DNA from 4 places in the Ornithinibacillus xuwenensis genome. Region 1 is predicted to be linked to each of the others. Evidence: riboswitches for the same ligand, from Rfam matches in the RefSeq annotation. Region 1 holds a riboswitch; each other region holds the start of a gene.
What was found. A riboswitch is a leader RNA that binds a small molecule or an ion and turns the genes downstream of it on or off. The one in region 1 is predicted to bind S-adenosylmethionine.

Region 1 (4,190 bases):
GCTAACTCATATAACGCACTAATAAAGAAAATGGGGCTTAAGTACGTAAATAATGTATTAGTTACAGACTTCACCAAGTACGTAAAATTAAGGGCAATGATGATATACGCGATAACTAAAACGATAGACGGATCATTTATTCGTAATATAATTCCCTCAAAACTAATATATAAGAATGCTAGTGACGATACGATTGCACTTGTTACATGAAATACAGTTTGAAGTGATTTTGTATCCTTAATCATCCTTGGAATTAAAATGAAAATTATTCCAAGAAATGCATATGCTATTTCCTCAACACCAGCAAGCATGGAATTTTCAATTAGCTGATAGGCACCATACACAAGCATTGCTGTAAATACAAAATGATAGGACTTGTGATTGGTAACGTAAATCATCGAAAAATAAATAATAGCTGTTAATAATAGATTCGCGCTATACATTAGTTCATGATCATAGAAAACTAGCATGAGCAATGTAGAAAGAATTAAGTTTGCTTGAATAAATGGGATAAATTCCTTTGTAAACACCTTCAGATTTGGATTTTCTCTGACACCACGATATCCAAGAATTAATAATCCATTGTAAAGCATAATTCCGAGATAGAACCCGTCAACTGGGAGATATAGTGCTGCTATTAGTAATCCGATAAATACACTAATAAACACATATGAAAACCAAACAAATAGTCGTGATGCTAGTCTAAAAGCAAAGAATATATATATTGGTAACACAACAAGTGTTCCGATTGCACCAAATAAGTATTTCCCTTCGCCAGAGAAGGATAAATATGTACCAAATAATTCAAAATACCCTGCTGATACAATCACGATTGGGAGAAATAAACTTCCTAGGATTAAGAAAGCAAGCGCTGTTTTCTTAATATGTAGTACTCGATTCGTTAACCATGCCAATCCAAAAAACAGCACCGAAACAAGTGAGATTAAGCCTGTCTTAGTCCAATTCCCAAGTGTTTCCCAGGTACTAGTAGCGAGTACGAGACCTCCTAACAAAAGTAGAATAACACCTAAGTTAAGTGCCCACGTAATATTCCGTTCTCGAACCTGTTGAGCTGTCAATGGATCCTTCTGCTTGGGAGCCATAACCGGTCGTGGCGCTAAACCACTCGATGTCTCTTGCTCTTGGCTTACAGGATCCAACTGCTGTCTAACTTGTGACTTGTTCTCCTTTATCGATTGATTCAATTGTGGCTCTTGAGATTTTTGTTGATTAATTGGTTGTTGCTGTTCAATTGGTGTTTTTTGTTGTACTGCTGGTCTTTGTTGTTCCACTTTCGGTATTGTCGTATAATACTTCGCATGCGCATTGATGATTCGTGCTGCCAAATTTAAAGTTACGTAATTTGCCTTCACCAGCTTATGTAGTTCTTCTCTGAATATCTCACGTCTTTCATCCGCGTTTAACGGAGCCATCCTATTCCCACCTTTGTTCATCAATTTTCTGCTAAGATAATCATAACAGTATATTATGTCATATTCATCATAATTTTCATTTTCTTGGAAATTTCTTCTTGACATCGTAATATCACGAGTGTAGATTATATACTAACAATTAAATTACCGATAATTCTTATCCAGAGAGGTGGAGGGACTGGCCCTTTGAAGCCTCGGCAGCGGACTCTTAAGAGTACTGTGCCAATTCCAGAAGCGTAATGCTTGAAGATAAGAAGAGATAGCGAGATTTGTATGTTAACCTCTTCTTATTTTTAAGAAGAGGTTTTTTAGTTGTTCAAAAATAAAATGAGGTGATTGTATGACTAAGAATAACTTGCAAACGGTAAACGAGTTACGAACAGCTATCAACGTTCTAAAAGAAAAGAAGTGGATTGACTTAACCCATACGTTTGGGCCAACTTCTCCACATTTTTCAGCATTTGAATCAGCAGAATTCAAAACTCTATTTACACATGAGGATGGCTTTTTTGCACAAAGTTTTACTATTCCTGGACAATATGGAACCCATTTGGATGCCCCAATTCACTTTGTTCAGAACAAACGTTATTTGGAAGAATTAGAGCTAAAGGAACTTGTATTACCATTAATAGTGATCGATAAGTCCAAAGAAGCTGCTTTAAATAATGACTTTACGTTATCAGTAGATGATATCCTTCAGTTTGAAGCTGAAAATGGAAAAATTGAACCTGATACGTTTGTTGCGCTTCGAACTGACTGGAGCAAACGATGGCCCAATCATGATTTATTCAATAATAAAGATTCTAATGGAAATCCGCATGCACCTGGATGGGGCATAGATGCCTTACAATTTTTATTTGAAGAAAGACAAATTAAAGCTATTGGCCATGAAACGTTTGATACTGACTCAGCTGTTGACTACCGAAAGAATGGTGCACTATTAGGAGAGTATTATGTACTAGAACAAGATACATATCAAGTAGAATTACTAACAAATTTAGATAAATTACCTGCAAATGGTGCAGTCATCTTTAATATCGTACCAAAAGTTGAAAAAGCGTCTGGCTTCCCAGTACGTTCATTTGCATTACTACCATAATATATAGAAAGAAGGAATAATGATGAGCAAAATAAAGAATAAAGTACCCTTTCGAGCAGACCACGTTGGAAGCTTATTAAGACCAAATAATTTACTAAAAGCAAGAAAAAAATTTAACAATGGAACTATTTCTGCAAGTGAACTCCGGGATGTAGAGACTACGGAAATCAAACGCATTGTTGATAAGCAAATTGAAGTTGGGCTAGAGCTTGTAACCGATGGTGAATTCCGACGTTCTTGGTGGCACTTAGACTTTTTGGAGAATCTTAATGGATTTGAGGGTTTTGTACCTGAAAGAGGTATTCTATTTGAAGGGATAGAAACCGAACCATATGATGTACGCAACATTGGAAAAATCTCGTTTAATCCAGATCACCCTTTTATAAGAGATTTTATTGAATTCAATGAAATTGTTGGTGGGAGAGCAGTTGCAAAACAAACCATACCTAGTCCTAATCAGCTTTTTCACCGAGGAATTCGAAATATCGCTGTATACCCTAATATAGATGAATATGCTGATGATATTATTCATGCCTATCGTGATGCTTTACGAGCATTCTATGATGCTGGTGTAAGGTATTTACAATTTGATGATGTGTATATTGCAGGCTTAAACACGGAAAATTTAATAGCATATGAGCAAGAGCTGACAAGAGAAGAATTGATAGACTTAGCTCTGCGGGTGGTAAATGGCGTACTGGAAGATAAACCCGAGGATTTATATGTTACGACACATTTATGCCGCGGAAACTACGAATCTAGATGGGCATTTGAAGGTAGTTATGCATTTATCGCTCCTACGTTATTTGCTAAAGAAAAGGTTAATGGATTTTTCTTAGAATACGATGATGAGCGTTCGGGTACCTTCAAACCGTTAGATTATATTCCTTCAGATGGAGCAAGAGTCGTACTAGGTTTAGTAACTTCCAAATTTGGCGAATTGGAGGAGAAAGCATACATTAAACAACGAATTCATGCAGCTACTGAATTTGTTCCACTCGAACAATTATGCTTAAGTCCTCAATGTGGTTTTTCCTCTACACATCACGGAAATAAATTATCTGAGGAAGAACAGTGGGCAAAATTAAAATTTATAGTTGATATAGCAAAGGAAGTTTGGAATTAAAAATAAAACAACAGGTCAACCACTTCAGGCTGACCTGTTGTTATTATTGTGATACTAATTCTAGTTCAACAGGAATAAATTCTTCTACTGTTTCGCCGCTTACCACTTTACCCGCAGCATCAACAGCATATTCTCCAATTAGAGCGGGTTGCTGTGCAATAGTAGCATCTAATCTACCTTCGTCTACAGCAGCAACTGCATCATCAGTTGCATCAAATCCTACTACAATTACGTCTTCTAATAATCCTTGTGCATCAAGGGCTTCAAGTGCACCTAATGCCATTTCATCGTTATGAGCGAATACTGCATTAATGCCGTCTGTACTTTGGATAATATTTTCCATTACAGTTAGGCCTTCACTTCGGTCAAAATTAGCTGTTTGGTTTGCAACCACTTCAATGCCATCAATCGCATCTACAATATTGTGGAATCCTTCTCCACGTTCACGTGTTGCAGAAGCCCCAGGTATACCTTCTAGTTCTACTATATTTCCTTCATTTCCTAATTTTTCTGCAATGAATTCTCCAGCCAT
Region 2 (4,190 bases), on a different contig from region 1:
TAACTAAATCATATGCTTTGTCAGGATCAGTTGTTTCATCTTCAAAAAATGGAATATGTTGGAAATAATTTGCGTCGATAGTACCTTCATTTAAGTCAAGATTTGGTAAGCTATAATCGGAATACTCTTCAATTTCAATTTTTATACCTTCTTCTTCAAGAATTGGCTTAGCTTCTTCTAAAATTTCTGCATGGGGCGTACTTGTTGCACCAATTTTTATTACTTCCTCTTCATCACCACAAGCGGCCAATAAACCTACAAACAATATAGATAATACAAATAATAATTTCTTCATGAATAATATCTCCCTTTTTTTAGTTTTTGTGTCTAGCTATAAAGCGTTCAATCATTTGGAATTGCAAATGGACACTTACCTCTTTCTTTATTATCTTTTATCCATCTTATTCGTTATGAAATCACCAATAAATTGGAATATAAAAACAATAATCACAATTAGTACGGTACAAACAAATACGACATCAAAATCACGACGCATAAAACCATGGAAATAAGCAAAATCCCCTAGTCCACCTGCCCCGATAACTCCTGCAACAGCTGTATATCCTATTAAAGCAATGGCTGTGACGGTTATTCCGGAGACAAGGGCCGGCATCGATTCCGGCAACAAAACTTTAAAAATAATTGTTTTTGTTTTTGCCCCCATGGATTGCGCTGCTTCAATTACACCTTTATTTACTTCACGTAAACCTATCTCTACTAACCTCGCATAAAAAGGTGCTGAACCTATAATCAATGCTGGTAAGGCAGCATTCGGACCTCTAATTGTACCAATTAGCATCTTGGTGAATGGAATTAATAACAGAATTAATACGATAAACGGTATTGCTCTAAAAATATTTACTACGGAAGCAACAATAAGATTTACTCCTTTGTTTTGCCAAAGACCACCATTTGAAGTTAGGTATAGTAATAGTCCTAGTAATACACCAAAAATCACAGTTCCTACCAGAGCCAATAACGTCATATAGAACGTTTCTCCAGTTGCTACGATTAAATCCTCCAAAACGACATTTGGAAATAATTCCTTAAGCATGTGTCAAAACCTCCACTTCAACTGAGGTTTCTTCTTTAATAAAGCCAATGGTATTGTTTATTTCATTAGGCTCACCGTTGATTTGAACAATCAACGTACCATAAGCTCCAAGCTTGGTTTGTGTAATCTTTCCTTGTAAGATATTGACTTCTATTTGAAACTCCCTAGAAATCTTACTGATTAGTGCTTGGTTTGCAGACTCACCAACAAAATGTAATCGAACTACCAGACCACTTGAATAAACCTCTAATAACTGATTATGATCACCATCAGGATCTCCCATTACTTGCTCAACGAATTTTCTCGTAACAGGCTTATTCGGTTTTAAGAAAACATCTAATACTTCACCTTGCTCGACAACTTTTCCGTTCTCCATAACCGCAACACGATTACAAATTTTTCGAATTACATGCATTTCATGTGTAATGAGAATAATAGTCAAGCCTAATCGTTCGTTGATATCGACGAGTAAATCTAATATGGAATCCGTGGTTTCTGGGTCTAGAGCAGAGGTTGCTTCGTCACACAATAGTACCTTCGGATTATTCGCCAAAGCCCTCGCAATACCAACTCGTTGCTTCTGACCTCCGCTAAGCTGGGCAGGATAAGCATTCTCTCTTCCTTTTAACCCAACTAAATCAACTAATTCACTAACCCGTTTCTTTCTTTCTTCCATCGGTACGCCTGCGATTTCAAGTGGAAAAGCAATATTTTCACTTACCGTCCTAGACCAAAGTAAATTAAAATGCTGGAAAATCATTCCTATATCTTGCCTAGCAATTCGAAGTTTTTTTTTACTCATGGCTGTTATCTCTTCGCCATGGATCGTTATTTTACCATTCGTCGGTTCTTCTAACCGATTCAATAGCCTAATAAATGTACTCTTTCCAGCTCCACTATAACCAATTACCCCAAATATATCGCCATCATGTATGGTTAAGCTCATGTCATCTACAGCAGTAATATTTTTTTGCTTAAGCCGAAATACTTTCGAAAGTCCTTCTATCGATATCACAAACATCCCTCCTCTACCTATAATGTGTACAAAAACCAATAAAAAAACGCCTTTCTGTAAGAGAACAGAAAGACGTAATAAATTATATCTTCACGTTCTCTCATCTTTCAAAGCAAAATGCTTTGTAGGACTTGGCACCTTTTTCAAACTAAAAGTTTGAAGGTTGCCGCGGTATCATAGGGCCTTTCCCTCCACCGCTCTGGATAAGAGTTAATCATTATTCGATTTTTGATAAAACTAACTATAGCATCGTGCACTTTTTGTGTCAATACCATTCTATAAATTATTTATTATTTTTCGTTAAACAATTCAGGTTGATAGTTAAATAGATAACGATAAATATTTGGTATCGAGTGAAATGCATATACCTTCTCCTGAACTTTATTCTCCTTTTTGATGAGGAGACACGGGACACTTTCAATCTTATTATCTCGCATAAAATCAGGATACAGGGATGCATTCATCCTATAAAAAATATCCTGTTTATGTACCGATTCTATCTTATCAAGCATTGTCTTAGCCACCTGACAAGTGCCACAAAATGGTGTGTATATATAGATTAAATATTCTCGCTCTTGTAATGTATCCGTTGTAACTTCTTGCAAAAAATCACCTACTTGTAAGCTAAACTAAATAGAGAGGGTTAACAGCAATTTGCTTCCCAAGTAGCAGCATTGCTAAAATACGTTCCGGAGTTGCTGCTACCTCACGATATTCACTACTCACATAAATGTGTTCAGCATGAGGAAGCTCTAATGCAAGCTGTTTACGGAGCTTCATTCCAGAATGATCCTCGTCCACTAAAATATAAACGTCTTTTTCATCCAATTGATAGGACTCTAGCAATTCATCAAAACGCTCCACATCGAACGTTCCATTAGTACAAATAATGGTAACTTGATCGTCAATAACCTTCTCTAGTTGTTTTTTATCTGTTAATCCTTCAACTATTATCACTCGATCATTAAGATGTTTCATGATAGATCCCCCTCAGTGGTTAGAAAATAGGCGGCCGAAGGAAGAGATTGCCCGTTTTTAGCATAGCTATACATTCTCATCTGCAAATAAAGCTGACTTTAATCCTGAAAAGGTTAAAGCCAGCTTTCATGATATTTGTTAGTCTTGCTCAATAAGATTTTTATATGCTTCTGGTGAAAGTAATTTTTCAAGCTCAGATTCATCCGAAAGTTCTAATACAATCATCCAGGCATTTTCGTATGGAGATTCATTTACTGATTCAGGACTATCTTCAAGCTCGCTATTTACTTCAACAATTTTACCACTAACAGGAGCATATAACTCAGAAACTGTTTTTACAGATTCAACACTACCAAATGGTTCATCAGCTTTTATCTCTTCTCCTACTTCTGGTAGTTCGACAAACACGATATCTCCTAGCTCATCCTGTGCAAAATCTGTAATTCCAATACGCACAGTATTACCTTCTTTTTTTACCCATTCATGTTCTTGTGAATATAATAGATCGTTTGGTAAGCTCATTAATATCCCTCCGTATTTGATTGTAAATTAACTATACAAGCTAAGCTTGTATTATGCTAGTATTTTAGCTTTATTTAGTTGACCAATACTTCTGAAAGTCTTCCTCTCTAAATCCGACCGTTACTTTATTTCCATCTGTTACAATTGGTCGTTTAATGAGCATCCCATCACTTGCTAATAACGCAGCCATCTCTTCCGTAGTAGCATCCTGTATTTTCTCTTTAATATTCAATTCTCGATACTTTTTTCCACTCGTATTAAAAAATTTCTTAGCAGGAAGTTCACTCTGATTTATTAATGTTTCTAACATTTCTTTGGAAGGTGTTTCTTCCACAATATGTATGCTGTTATAGTCGACGTTATGCTCATCGAACCATTTCTTTGCTTTTTTACATGTACCACAGTTTGGATACCAGTAAAATGTAAGTGCCATAGCCACCCCTCCTTATTCACAACTATTTTACCATGATTTGTTGTGAAATATAAGATAATTAGGAGTAATTTGTCGTCTATCTAAAATTATTTTTATATACTATTGATAAGTCATATCTGGTGTTAAGGAGTCATAATGAAATACATTAATGAAATCCCTGTGTTTTTTATACTTATTTCAATAGCATG
Region 3 (4,190 bases), on a different contig from region 1:
TGGTACACAGATTAACTATATTTCTAAGCACTATCAAGAATTAAAAAAGAATATTGATGAAGAGAAAGATTATCCAGAAATTAAAGAAGCTCTAAAGAAGCATATTGCGTTTGTACGAAAAGTTCTAAATCAAGTTCAGACAGATTTAGGTGAAAATGAATTCCTATGGTATAAAGAGCTTTCTGGTTTTGACACAAAAACAGGAAATTATATATGGAAACAGTTCAAGGAATTTGAAGATGATTATTAATTAAGAAGGATAGGTTGTGAGTAGTATGGCTAATCCAAGATTTATCATGAAAAAAATATGGACAGATGTCGATTTCTTTGAAGTGAGGCTATGTTTATATGGCAGTGATTGCAATGTCGAAATCGATATATATTTAAACAATGGACAATTAGAAGAGTTGAAAAATGGTATCGCTAACTTCACAAATTTTTTGGGTAAGAATGAGTTTATCTGGGTAACGGGACATGAAACGGAAAATACGACACACTTCTTATCAATGCGATTTTTCCTTCAAGATAGTAAAAGAGGAATGGGAGGAATTGAAGTTAAGGTGGATAACAAGCAAGAAGCCCCATATTCTATGAGTGCTAATCTCTATATTGTCACGGAAATTAATCAATTGGATGATTTGGCATTGAAATTAGAGAAATTCATTCACGATGAAATCATAGAAATAGAAAGTCTTTTATAGTTTTATTAATTTGAAATTAAAAACAAGAACGCTGCAATTTTGAGTTCCAAGCGCTCTTGTTTTTGTTTGGACAGTTATGTGCATAACGAATGATTATCATGCCCCACTATATCGCTTACAATCGGTAAATATCCGGTCGACGATCCTTAAAAATCGGTATCGTATTTCGAACTTCATCCACTTGGTTGATATCAATCTTGGCTTGGAGAATGGTTTCGTCTTCTCCAGCTTCTGCAATGATTTCTCCCCATGGGCCAATAATAATAGAATGCCCACCAAATTGGTTATTTGGATCAGAACCAATTCGGTTACACGCTATTACAAAGCATTGATTTTCAATGGCACGACTAATTAAGAGAGCTCTCCAATGGTCGATTCTCGGCTTTGGCCATTCGGCAACGACATAGAGAATCTTTGTTTCATCAAGCATGTGCGTACGAATCCATTCAGGAAAACGAATATCGTAACAAATAACACCAGCGCTTTTTTGTCCTGCAAGTGTAAAACTCCCATTTTCATTTCCTTCAATAAGATGCTTTTCTTCATTCATGAGACGAAATAGATGTGCTTTACTGTATTCCTTAATCAGCTTACCCGCTTGGTTCACAACGAGTAAGGTATTGCTAAACTGATTATTTACATTCTTAGCAATAGAGCCGCCAACAATGTTGGTGTTGTATGTTAACGCAAGGTTGGAGAGGAAGTCAATAGAGTTGTGTCCATCTTTGTCAGCAATTTCATCTAAGCGGGTCAAATCATAGCCTGTTGTCCATAGCTCAGGCAGTACAACCACATCAGGCTTCGTATGTTCGAAGCTAGTAAATAGCTCCTTCAGATGCTCATAATTAGCTTTAGGATCGCCAAAACTAATATCCATTTGTATAAGGGAAACGTTTAATCCCATCCTATCTCTCCTATCTAGGTTTAAGGTTTTCAATCTTGTAAATGGCTTTTTCAACTATAGTACGGTCAGAAATGCCCATTAAATGGATAGACTCGCCAGGTTTAGTTGCTCCATGGGCAATAATGCTGATAGCCTCTGCTTTATTTTCTAGTATACCTAATTCTGCTAGTGAAATGGGGAGTTCTAGTTCTTTATAATACGGCAAAAGGAATGAAATTTCATCTAGTCTATCCTCTATTGCTAGTTGTACTAACACGCCGAAAGCAACCTTATCACCATGAAGATAATCATGTGTTTCATTTACATAGGTGAGGCCATTATGAATGGAATGAGCGCCAGAAATTCTCCCGTAATGATCACCGAAGCTACCAACCATACCGCCAGCCATGATAATGGTTTCGACCACTTGTAAAAATTCGGGTGTAATCACTTGTGAGGACAAGGCTGTTATTGCATTTTTCCCTTCTCGTAACAGCACATCTCGACATAATCCTGCAGCATGTAATGCAATCTCTAAAGGTATGGGCTTGGATTCTAGATGACGAGTTAAGACGTCAGCCTCATACCATTTTGCAATCGTATCACCAATACCGGCACGTAGATAGTCTACTGGTGATTGGACGATTATTCTAGGCTCTACTAACACCATATAGGTGCTTTGGTTGAAGACAGTGTATTCTAAGAAATTTCCATCGTTATCGTAGAACACACTTAAAGGTGTCCAAGCAGCACAATTTGATGCTAAGGTTGGAACTAGGATAACAGGTAGATGTAGGGTATCGCCGGTGGCTTTCGCAATATCTAATACTTTCCCTCCACCAACTCCAATAATGACATCTGTATCTACAACCGAAGCTTCATCACGAACTCTTGCCACTTCCTGATGTGTACAATCCCCATGATACTGTACGTACGTGGCTGGTTCTTCTAAGTGAATAAAGGGCTTTGCCGCTTGCCAAGAAGCTTCTCCATGAATGATAGCAGGACGTTGAAAGTGATGCTTGTTTAACAAGCTTGGTAAATCGTCAAGTACTCCTTCATAGCAAAGATATAAATTTGGTGCGCCTTTTACACGAATGACATCCATCCTAATCCCCCTCTTGATATCGTAAAAAACCTCTCTTCCAGGAGAGGAAGAGAGGTTGATTTGTCTTTTTGCTCCTCCTCTTATCTTGCAATGGATCTTGCAGGATTTAGCACCGTGTTGCGTAGCAACCGGTTGCCGGGCTTCATAGGGCCATTCCCTCCGCCTTCTCGTGATAAGAGTAATTTATTCATTGTATATTCTATGTTTGAAATGCATTATCCCACCGCTTTTTCATTCTGTCAACAATTCTAAATTTAAAAAAACTCTTTACAAGTTAGAATTTAATGACTATAGTTAGTAACTAGAATTTTACAGACCTGTTTAGGAGCGTGGTAAGAAATGCATCAATTTAAACAATCTGAATTGCTAACAAGATTACCAGAGCAGTTCTTTGCTAAACTCGTTCAAAAGGTTCAAATGCTAGCGAATGAAGGACATGATATTATAAATCTTGGTCAAGGAAATCCGGACTTACCAACACCGAAGCATATTGTTGAGGAGTTGAAAACGGCAGCCGATAACTCACAATATCATAAGTATTCGCCTTTTCGTGGACAACAATTTCTGAAGGATGCAATCGCTGAATTTTATAAACGTGAATACCAAGTGGAAATTGATCCAAATACAGAGGTTGCTATTTTATTCGGTGCCAAAACAGGTTTAGTAGAGATTAGTCAGTGCTTACTAAATGCGGGAGATCTTGCGCTCGTTCCAGATCCTGGTTATCCCGACTATATGTCTGGCATTGCAATGGCAAATGCTGAGACAGCTTATATGCCGTTGAAGAGGGAAAATGATTTCCTACCAGATTACCATGCGATAAGTGAGCATGATTTAGACCGAGCAAAATTAATGTTCTTAAATTACCCGAATAATCCAACCTCGGCAATAGCGACAAAATCATTTTTTGATGAAACAATTGAAATAGCTAAAAAACATCAGATTTGTGTCGTTCATGATTTTGCTTACGGTGCAATTGGATTTGATGGGGAAAAACCGCAAAGCTTTCTACAATCTGAAGGTGCAAAGGAAATTGGAGTTGAAATGTACACACTTTCCAAAACCTATAATATGGCTGGCTGGCGTGTTGGATTTGCAGTTGGTAATCAATCGGTAATTGAGAGCATTAATCTTATCCAAGACCATGTATATGTTAGTTTATTTAGTGGTATTCAGCAGGCTGCTGCAAAGGCATTATTAGCTGAACAGCAGAATGTGGTAGAACTCGTCCAGACCTATCAAGCAAGAAGAGATAAATTCGTTCGAAAATTACATGAGATTGGCTGGAGGGTAGAAGCACCAAAGGGTACTTTCTTTGCTTGGCTCCCGGTTCCAGAGGGATTTACATCTGAGCAATTTGCAGACCTATTACTAGAAAAAGCGCATGTAGTCGTTGCTCCAGGAAATGGATTTGGAGAAAGTGGAGAAGGCTATGTACGATTAGGACTGTTGGACGATGAGGATCGCCTGGTAGAAGCGGCAGAGCGAATCGGTCGGT
Region 4 (4,190 bases), on a different contig from region 1:
CTGTTTTAACATGCTATCCTTAAAAAAGATTGAATTTGTCTAAGGAGAAACTCACATGAAAAGTATATTAAAATATTCCCATCATTTATTAGAAGAAATTGTTAAACCCGGTGAAACCGTTATTGATGCAACATGTGGAAATGGCAATGATACATTATTTTTAAGTAAACTTGTTGGGGAACAAGGAGAAGTCCTTGCTTTCGATATTCAAGAACAAGCAATTGATCATACAGATCAACTGTTAATGGAAAATAATTGTACGAATGTTTCGCTTGTTCTAGATAGTCATGCAAATCTCGAAAATTATTTATCAGCTGATTTAGAAGGAAAAATTGGTGGTGCGATTTTCAATCTAGGTTATCTTCCTAAAAGTGATAAATCTATTATTACTAAGGGAAATTCTACTATAGCTGCCATTCATGCAATTTTAAAATACTTAAAACCAAATGGTCGAATCATCCTTGTTGTTTATTATGGGCACGAAGGTGGAGATGTAGAAAGAAATGACATAATGAAGCATGTAATCTCACTTGACCAAAAGAAATACAGTGTTTTGCAGTACGGTTTTATTAATCAAAAAAATAATCCCCCATTTATTATTGCAATTCATAAAAAATAATTTCGATTACTTTTTAGGAGGAGTATACATGATACATCATTATAAAAATGTTTCTCCATCTATTCATCCAACGGCTTTCATAGCAAAAGATGCGGTCATTGTTGGTGACGTTACGATTGGAGAAGAATCTAGTATTTGGTTTAAGACGGTCATTCGGGGTGATGTTGCACCAACTCGAATTGGAAAAAGAGTAAGTATTCAAGACTTATCCATGCTTCACCAAAGCCCGAGTAACACACTTCTTATTGAAGACGATGTGACAGTTGGGCATCAAGTGACCCTACATTCCGCCATTGTTCGAAAAAATGCATTAGTCGGAATGGGATCGATTATTTTGGACGGTGCAGAAATAGGTGAGTCTGCATTCGTTGGTGCTGGCAGTCTTGTTCCTCCAGGCAAAAAAATCCCACCACATACATTGGCTATTGGGCGTCCTGCAAAGGTAGTAAGAGAATTAACTGATGAGGATTATAAAGAGATGGAGCGCGTACGGAAATCCTATGTTGATAAAGGCCAGTATTATAAAAAACACACAAGTCTCGGGATAGAATAAAACTTATTCAACAAAAAAAGTCACGATTTTTTATCTCGTGACTTTTTAATTTACTTTTGATTTGTAAATGATAATAGTTCATTAACTTTATCGGTTTTTTCCCACGGGAATTCTACATCCGTTCTACCAAAATGACCATAAGCAGCAGTTTCTTTATAAATCGGACGTTGTAAATCTAACATGCGAATGATTCCGGCTGGCCTTAAATCAAAAATATCGCGGACAGCTTTTACTAACGCTTCTTCATTTACAACACCGGTACCAAATGTGTTAATGGAAATAGAAACTGGCTCCGCAACGCCAATCGCATAAGCGAGCTGTACCTCACAAGAGTCTGCTAGTTTTGCTGCTACAATGTTTTTCGCAACGTAACGGGCCGCATACGCAGCTGAACGGTCTACTTTAGTTGCATCCTTACCACTGAATGCACCCCCACCATGACGAGCATATCCACCATAGGTATCCACAATGATTTTTCTACCGGTTAAACCAGCATCGCCTTGTGGGCCACCTATCACAAATCGACCTGTTGGATTAATAAAATACTTTGTCTCTTCATCCAATAGGTTTGTAGGAACAACTGGTTTTATCACATGTTCCAATAAGTCTTTCTCAATTTGTTCTAATGTTATATCTTGATGATGCTGGGTTGAGATTACAATCGTATCCACACGAACTGGTTGATCCTGTTCGTCATATTCAATCGTAACCTGTGTTTTTCCATCTGGGCGAAGATATGCAAGTGTTTCATCTTTTCTTACATCTGCCAATCGCTTCGAAAGTTTATGTGCTAATGATATTGGTAAAGGCATTAACTCTTTTGTTTCATTACAAGCAAATCCAAACATCAAGCCTTGGTCACCAGCACCAATCGCATCAATCTCTCCCTCGGTCAATTTTCCTTGACGGGCTTCTAATGCTTGATTCACCCCACCAGCAATATCCGGTGATTGTTCATCAATTGCTGTTAAAACTGCACAAGTATCAGCATCAAAGCCATATTTTGCACGGGTATACCCAATGTCCTTTATGGTCTGTCTCACAACTGCAGGAATATCAACATAAGTTGACGTGGTGATTTCACCAGCAACTAATACCAGTCCTGTTGTTACAGTTGTTTCACAAGCAACACGTGCTGCTGGATCCTTTGATAAGATTTCATCTAAAATTGCATCGGAAATTTGGTCGCAAATTTTGTCCGGATGCCCTTCTGTTACTGACTCCGAAGTAAATAATCGTCGATTTTTAGCCATTAGGCTAAATCCTCCCTTTATATAGTGGTACGGAACTCCATATCTATCAGTATTATATCCCAATCAACAAAAAAAAGCCTTTCCTTCGTTCCTGAGGAAAGGGGTTTTCAGCCTTTCGCTCTTATTGTTCAAGGAATTTTCCTTGCATCAGGTTAGCACCTTTTCACATGGTGTGATGGTTGCCGGGCTTCATTGGGTCTGTCCCTCCGCCGACTCTGAATAAGAGAGTATCCGCTCATAGTTTAGGTTAACCGAATTAATTGTCCAATGTCAACTCATATTATCGCTGTCACATATAGTAAAAAAGATAATAAAATAAAAAATAATAATTAGTATACACCATTATTTTAAATGTGTTATACTAATGGAAGATTTCAGATGCTTTTGTTATGGAAAGGAAGTCTTTCCTAAATATTCCATCATAAAGGAAGGTAATTATAATGAATACGGTAATGAAAACTTCATTATTAGAAGAGCTTTTATCACAACAAAATATTCAAAACAATTTATCTGTTGCTAGTTTAGTTGAGAAAATTCTATCGAGAAAAGAAGGAACTTTAACTGATACCGGAGCTGTTCTTGCGACAACCGGAAAATATACTGGTCGTTCTCCAAAGGACAAATTTATTATCAGAGATTCTATATCCGAAGATAAAGTTGATTGGGGAAATGTAAACCAACCAATCGATGAAGCAGTATTTGAAAAATTATATGCAAAAGTTATCGCTCACTTAAAGGAAAAAGATGAGGTCTTTGTTTTTAATGGTTTCGCTGGTGCTGATAAAAACTACCGATTACCAATTCAAGTTATCAATGAGTTTGCTTGGCATAATTTATTTGCCCGACAATTATTTATTCGTCCTACTGAAGAAGAGTTAACAGCTCATCAACCATCATTTACAGTAATTTCTGCTCCTTCGTTTAAGGCAGAACCAAGTATCGATGGGACAAATTCAGAAGCCTTCATACTTGTTTCATTTAAACATAAAGTAATATTAATTGGTGGTACAGAATACGCTGGAGAAATTAAGAAATCCATATTCTCGATTATGAACTACTTATTACCTGAACAAAACATTCTTTCCATGCATTGCTCAGCAAACGTTGGAAATGAAGGAGATGTAGCATTATTTTTTGGACTATCAGGTACGGGTAAAACCACCTTATCAGCAGATCCATATCGCCGGCTAGTTGGTGATGACGAGCATGCATGGAGTTCTAGAGGTGTATTTAATATAGAGGGCGGCTGCTATGCTAAATGTATTAATTTATCAGAAGAGAAAGAGCCACAAATCTTTAATGCCATCAGATTTGGTTCAGTACTAGAAAATGTTGTGATGGACGATAAATCTCGTATTCCAAACTATGAAAATACATCTTTAACCGAAAATACGAGAGCTGCCTATCCATTAGAGCATATCGATAATATTGTAAACCCAAGTATCGCGGGACATCCGAATACGATTATTTTTCTTACAGCAGACGCATCTGGTACATTACCACCAATTAGTAAGTTAACCAGAGAGCAAGCAATGTACCACTTCCTTAGCGGATATACAAGTAAACTTGCTGGAACAGAAAGAGGAGTAACAGAACCTGAAGCTACTTTCTCAGCCTGCTTCGGTGCACCATTCCTTCCATTAGCACCGGCTACGTATGCGAAAATGCTTGGAGAAAAAATTGACCAGTACGATACAAATGTTTTCTTGATCAATACCGGATGGACTGGCGGTTCTTATGGTATTGGAAGTCGTATTAAGCTTTC

Region 2: it holds a riboswitch for S-adenosylmethionine, as region 1 does, so the genes downstream of both, ABC228_RS14470 (methionine ABC transporter ATP-binding protein) here and ABC228_RS11525 (cyclase family protein) in region 1, are expected to answer to the same signal.
Region 3: it holds a riboswitch for S-adenosylmethionine, as region 1 does, so the genes downstream of both, ABC228_RS13780 (iron-containing alcohol dehydrogenase family protein) here and ABC228_RS11525 (cyclase family protein) in region 1, are expected to answer to the same signal.
Region 4: it holds a riboswitch for S-adenosylmethionine, as region 1 does, so the genes downstream of both, metK (methionine adenosyltransferase) here and ABC228_RS11525 (cyclase family protein) in region 1, are expected to answer to the same signal.

The regions. Positions count from the first base shown of each region.
Region 1 is NZ_JBDIML010000003.1:416,311-420,500, forward strand. Features, by position in the region: gene ABC228_RS11520 (hypothetical protein) at 1-1,433, opposite strand, end outside; SAM riboswitch class I at 1,588-1,689, shown strand; gene ABC228_RS11525 (cyclase family protein) at 1,774-2,532, shown strand; gene ABC228_RS11530 (5-methyltetrahydropteroyltriglutamate--homocysteine S-methyltransferase) at 2,555-3,658, shown strand; gene rbsB (ribose ABC transporter substrate-binding protein RbsB) at 3,702-4,190, opposite strand, start outside.
Region 2 is NZ_JBDIML010000005.1:74,160-78,349, forward strand. Features, by position in the region: gene ABC228_RS14460 (MetQ/NlpA family ABC transporter substrate-binding protein) at 1-295, opposite strand, end outside; gene ABC228_RS14465 (methionine ABC transporter permease) at 386-1,054, opposite strand; gene ABC228_RS14470 (methionine ABC transporter ATP-binding protein) at 1,047-2,069, opposite strand; SAM riboswitch class I at 2,167-2,279, opposite strand; gene ABC228_RS14475 (thioredoxin family protein) at 2,360-2,674, opposite strand; gene ABC228_RS14480 (toprim domain-containing protein) at 2,694-3,047, opposite strand; gene gcvH (glycine cleavage system protein GcvH) at 3,186-3,569, opposite strand; gene ABC228_RS14490 (arsenate reductase family protein) at 3,640-4,002, opposite strand; gene ABC228_RS14495 (VanZ family protein) at 4,138-4,190, shown strand, end outside.
Region 3 is NZ_JBDIML010000004.1:212,056-216,245, forward strand. Features, by position in the region: gene ABC228_RS13765 (hypothetical protein) at 1-250, shown strand, start outside; gene ABC228_RS13770 (hypothetical protein) at 276-701, shown strand; gene ABC228_RS13775 (carbon-nitrogen family hydrolase) at 817-1,605, opposite strand; gene ABC228_RS13780 (iron-containing alcohol dehydrogenase family protein) at 1,616-2,692, opposite strand; SAM riboswitch class I at 2,770-2,871, opposite strand; gene ABC228_RS13785 (pyridoxal phosphate-dependent aminotransferase) at 3,032-4,190, shown strand, end outside.
Region 4 is NZ_JBDIML010000005.1:4,107-8,296, forward strand. Features, by position in the region: gene mnmM (tRNA 5-(aminomethyl)-2-thiouridylate-methyltransferase MnmM) at 56-619, shown strand; gene ABC228_RS14120 (gamma carbonic anhydrase) at 648-1,172, shown strand; gene metK (methionine adenosyltransferase) at 1,223-2,425, opposite strand; SAM riboswitch class I at 2,544-2,651, opposite strand; gene pckA (phosphoenolpyruvate carboxykinase (ATP)) at 2,866-4,190, shown strand, end outside.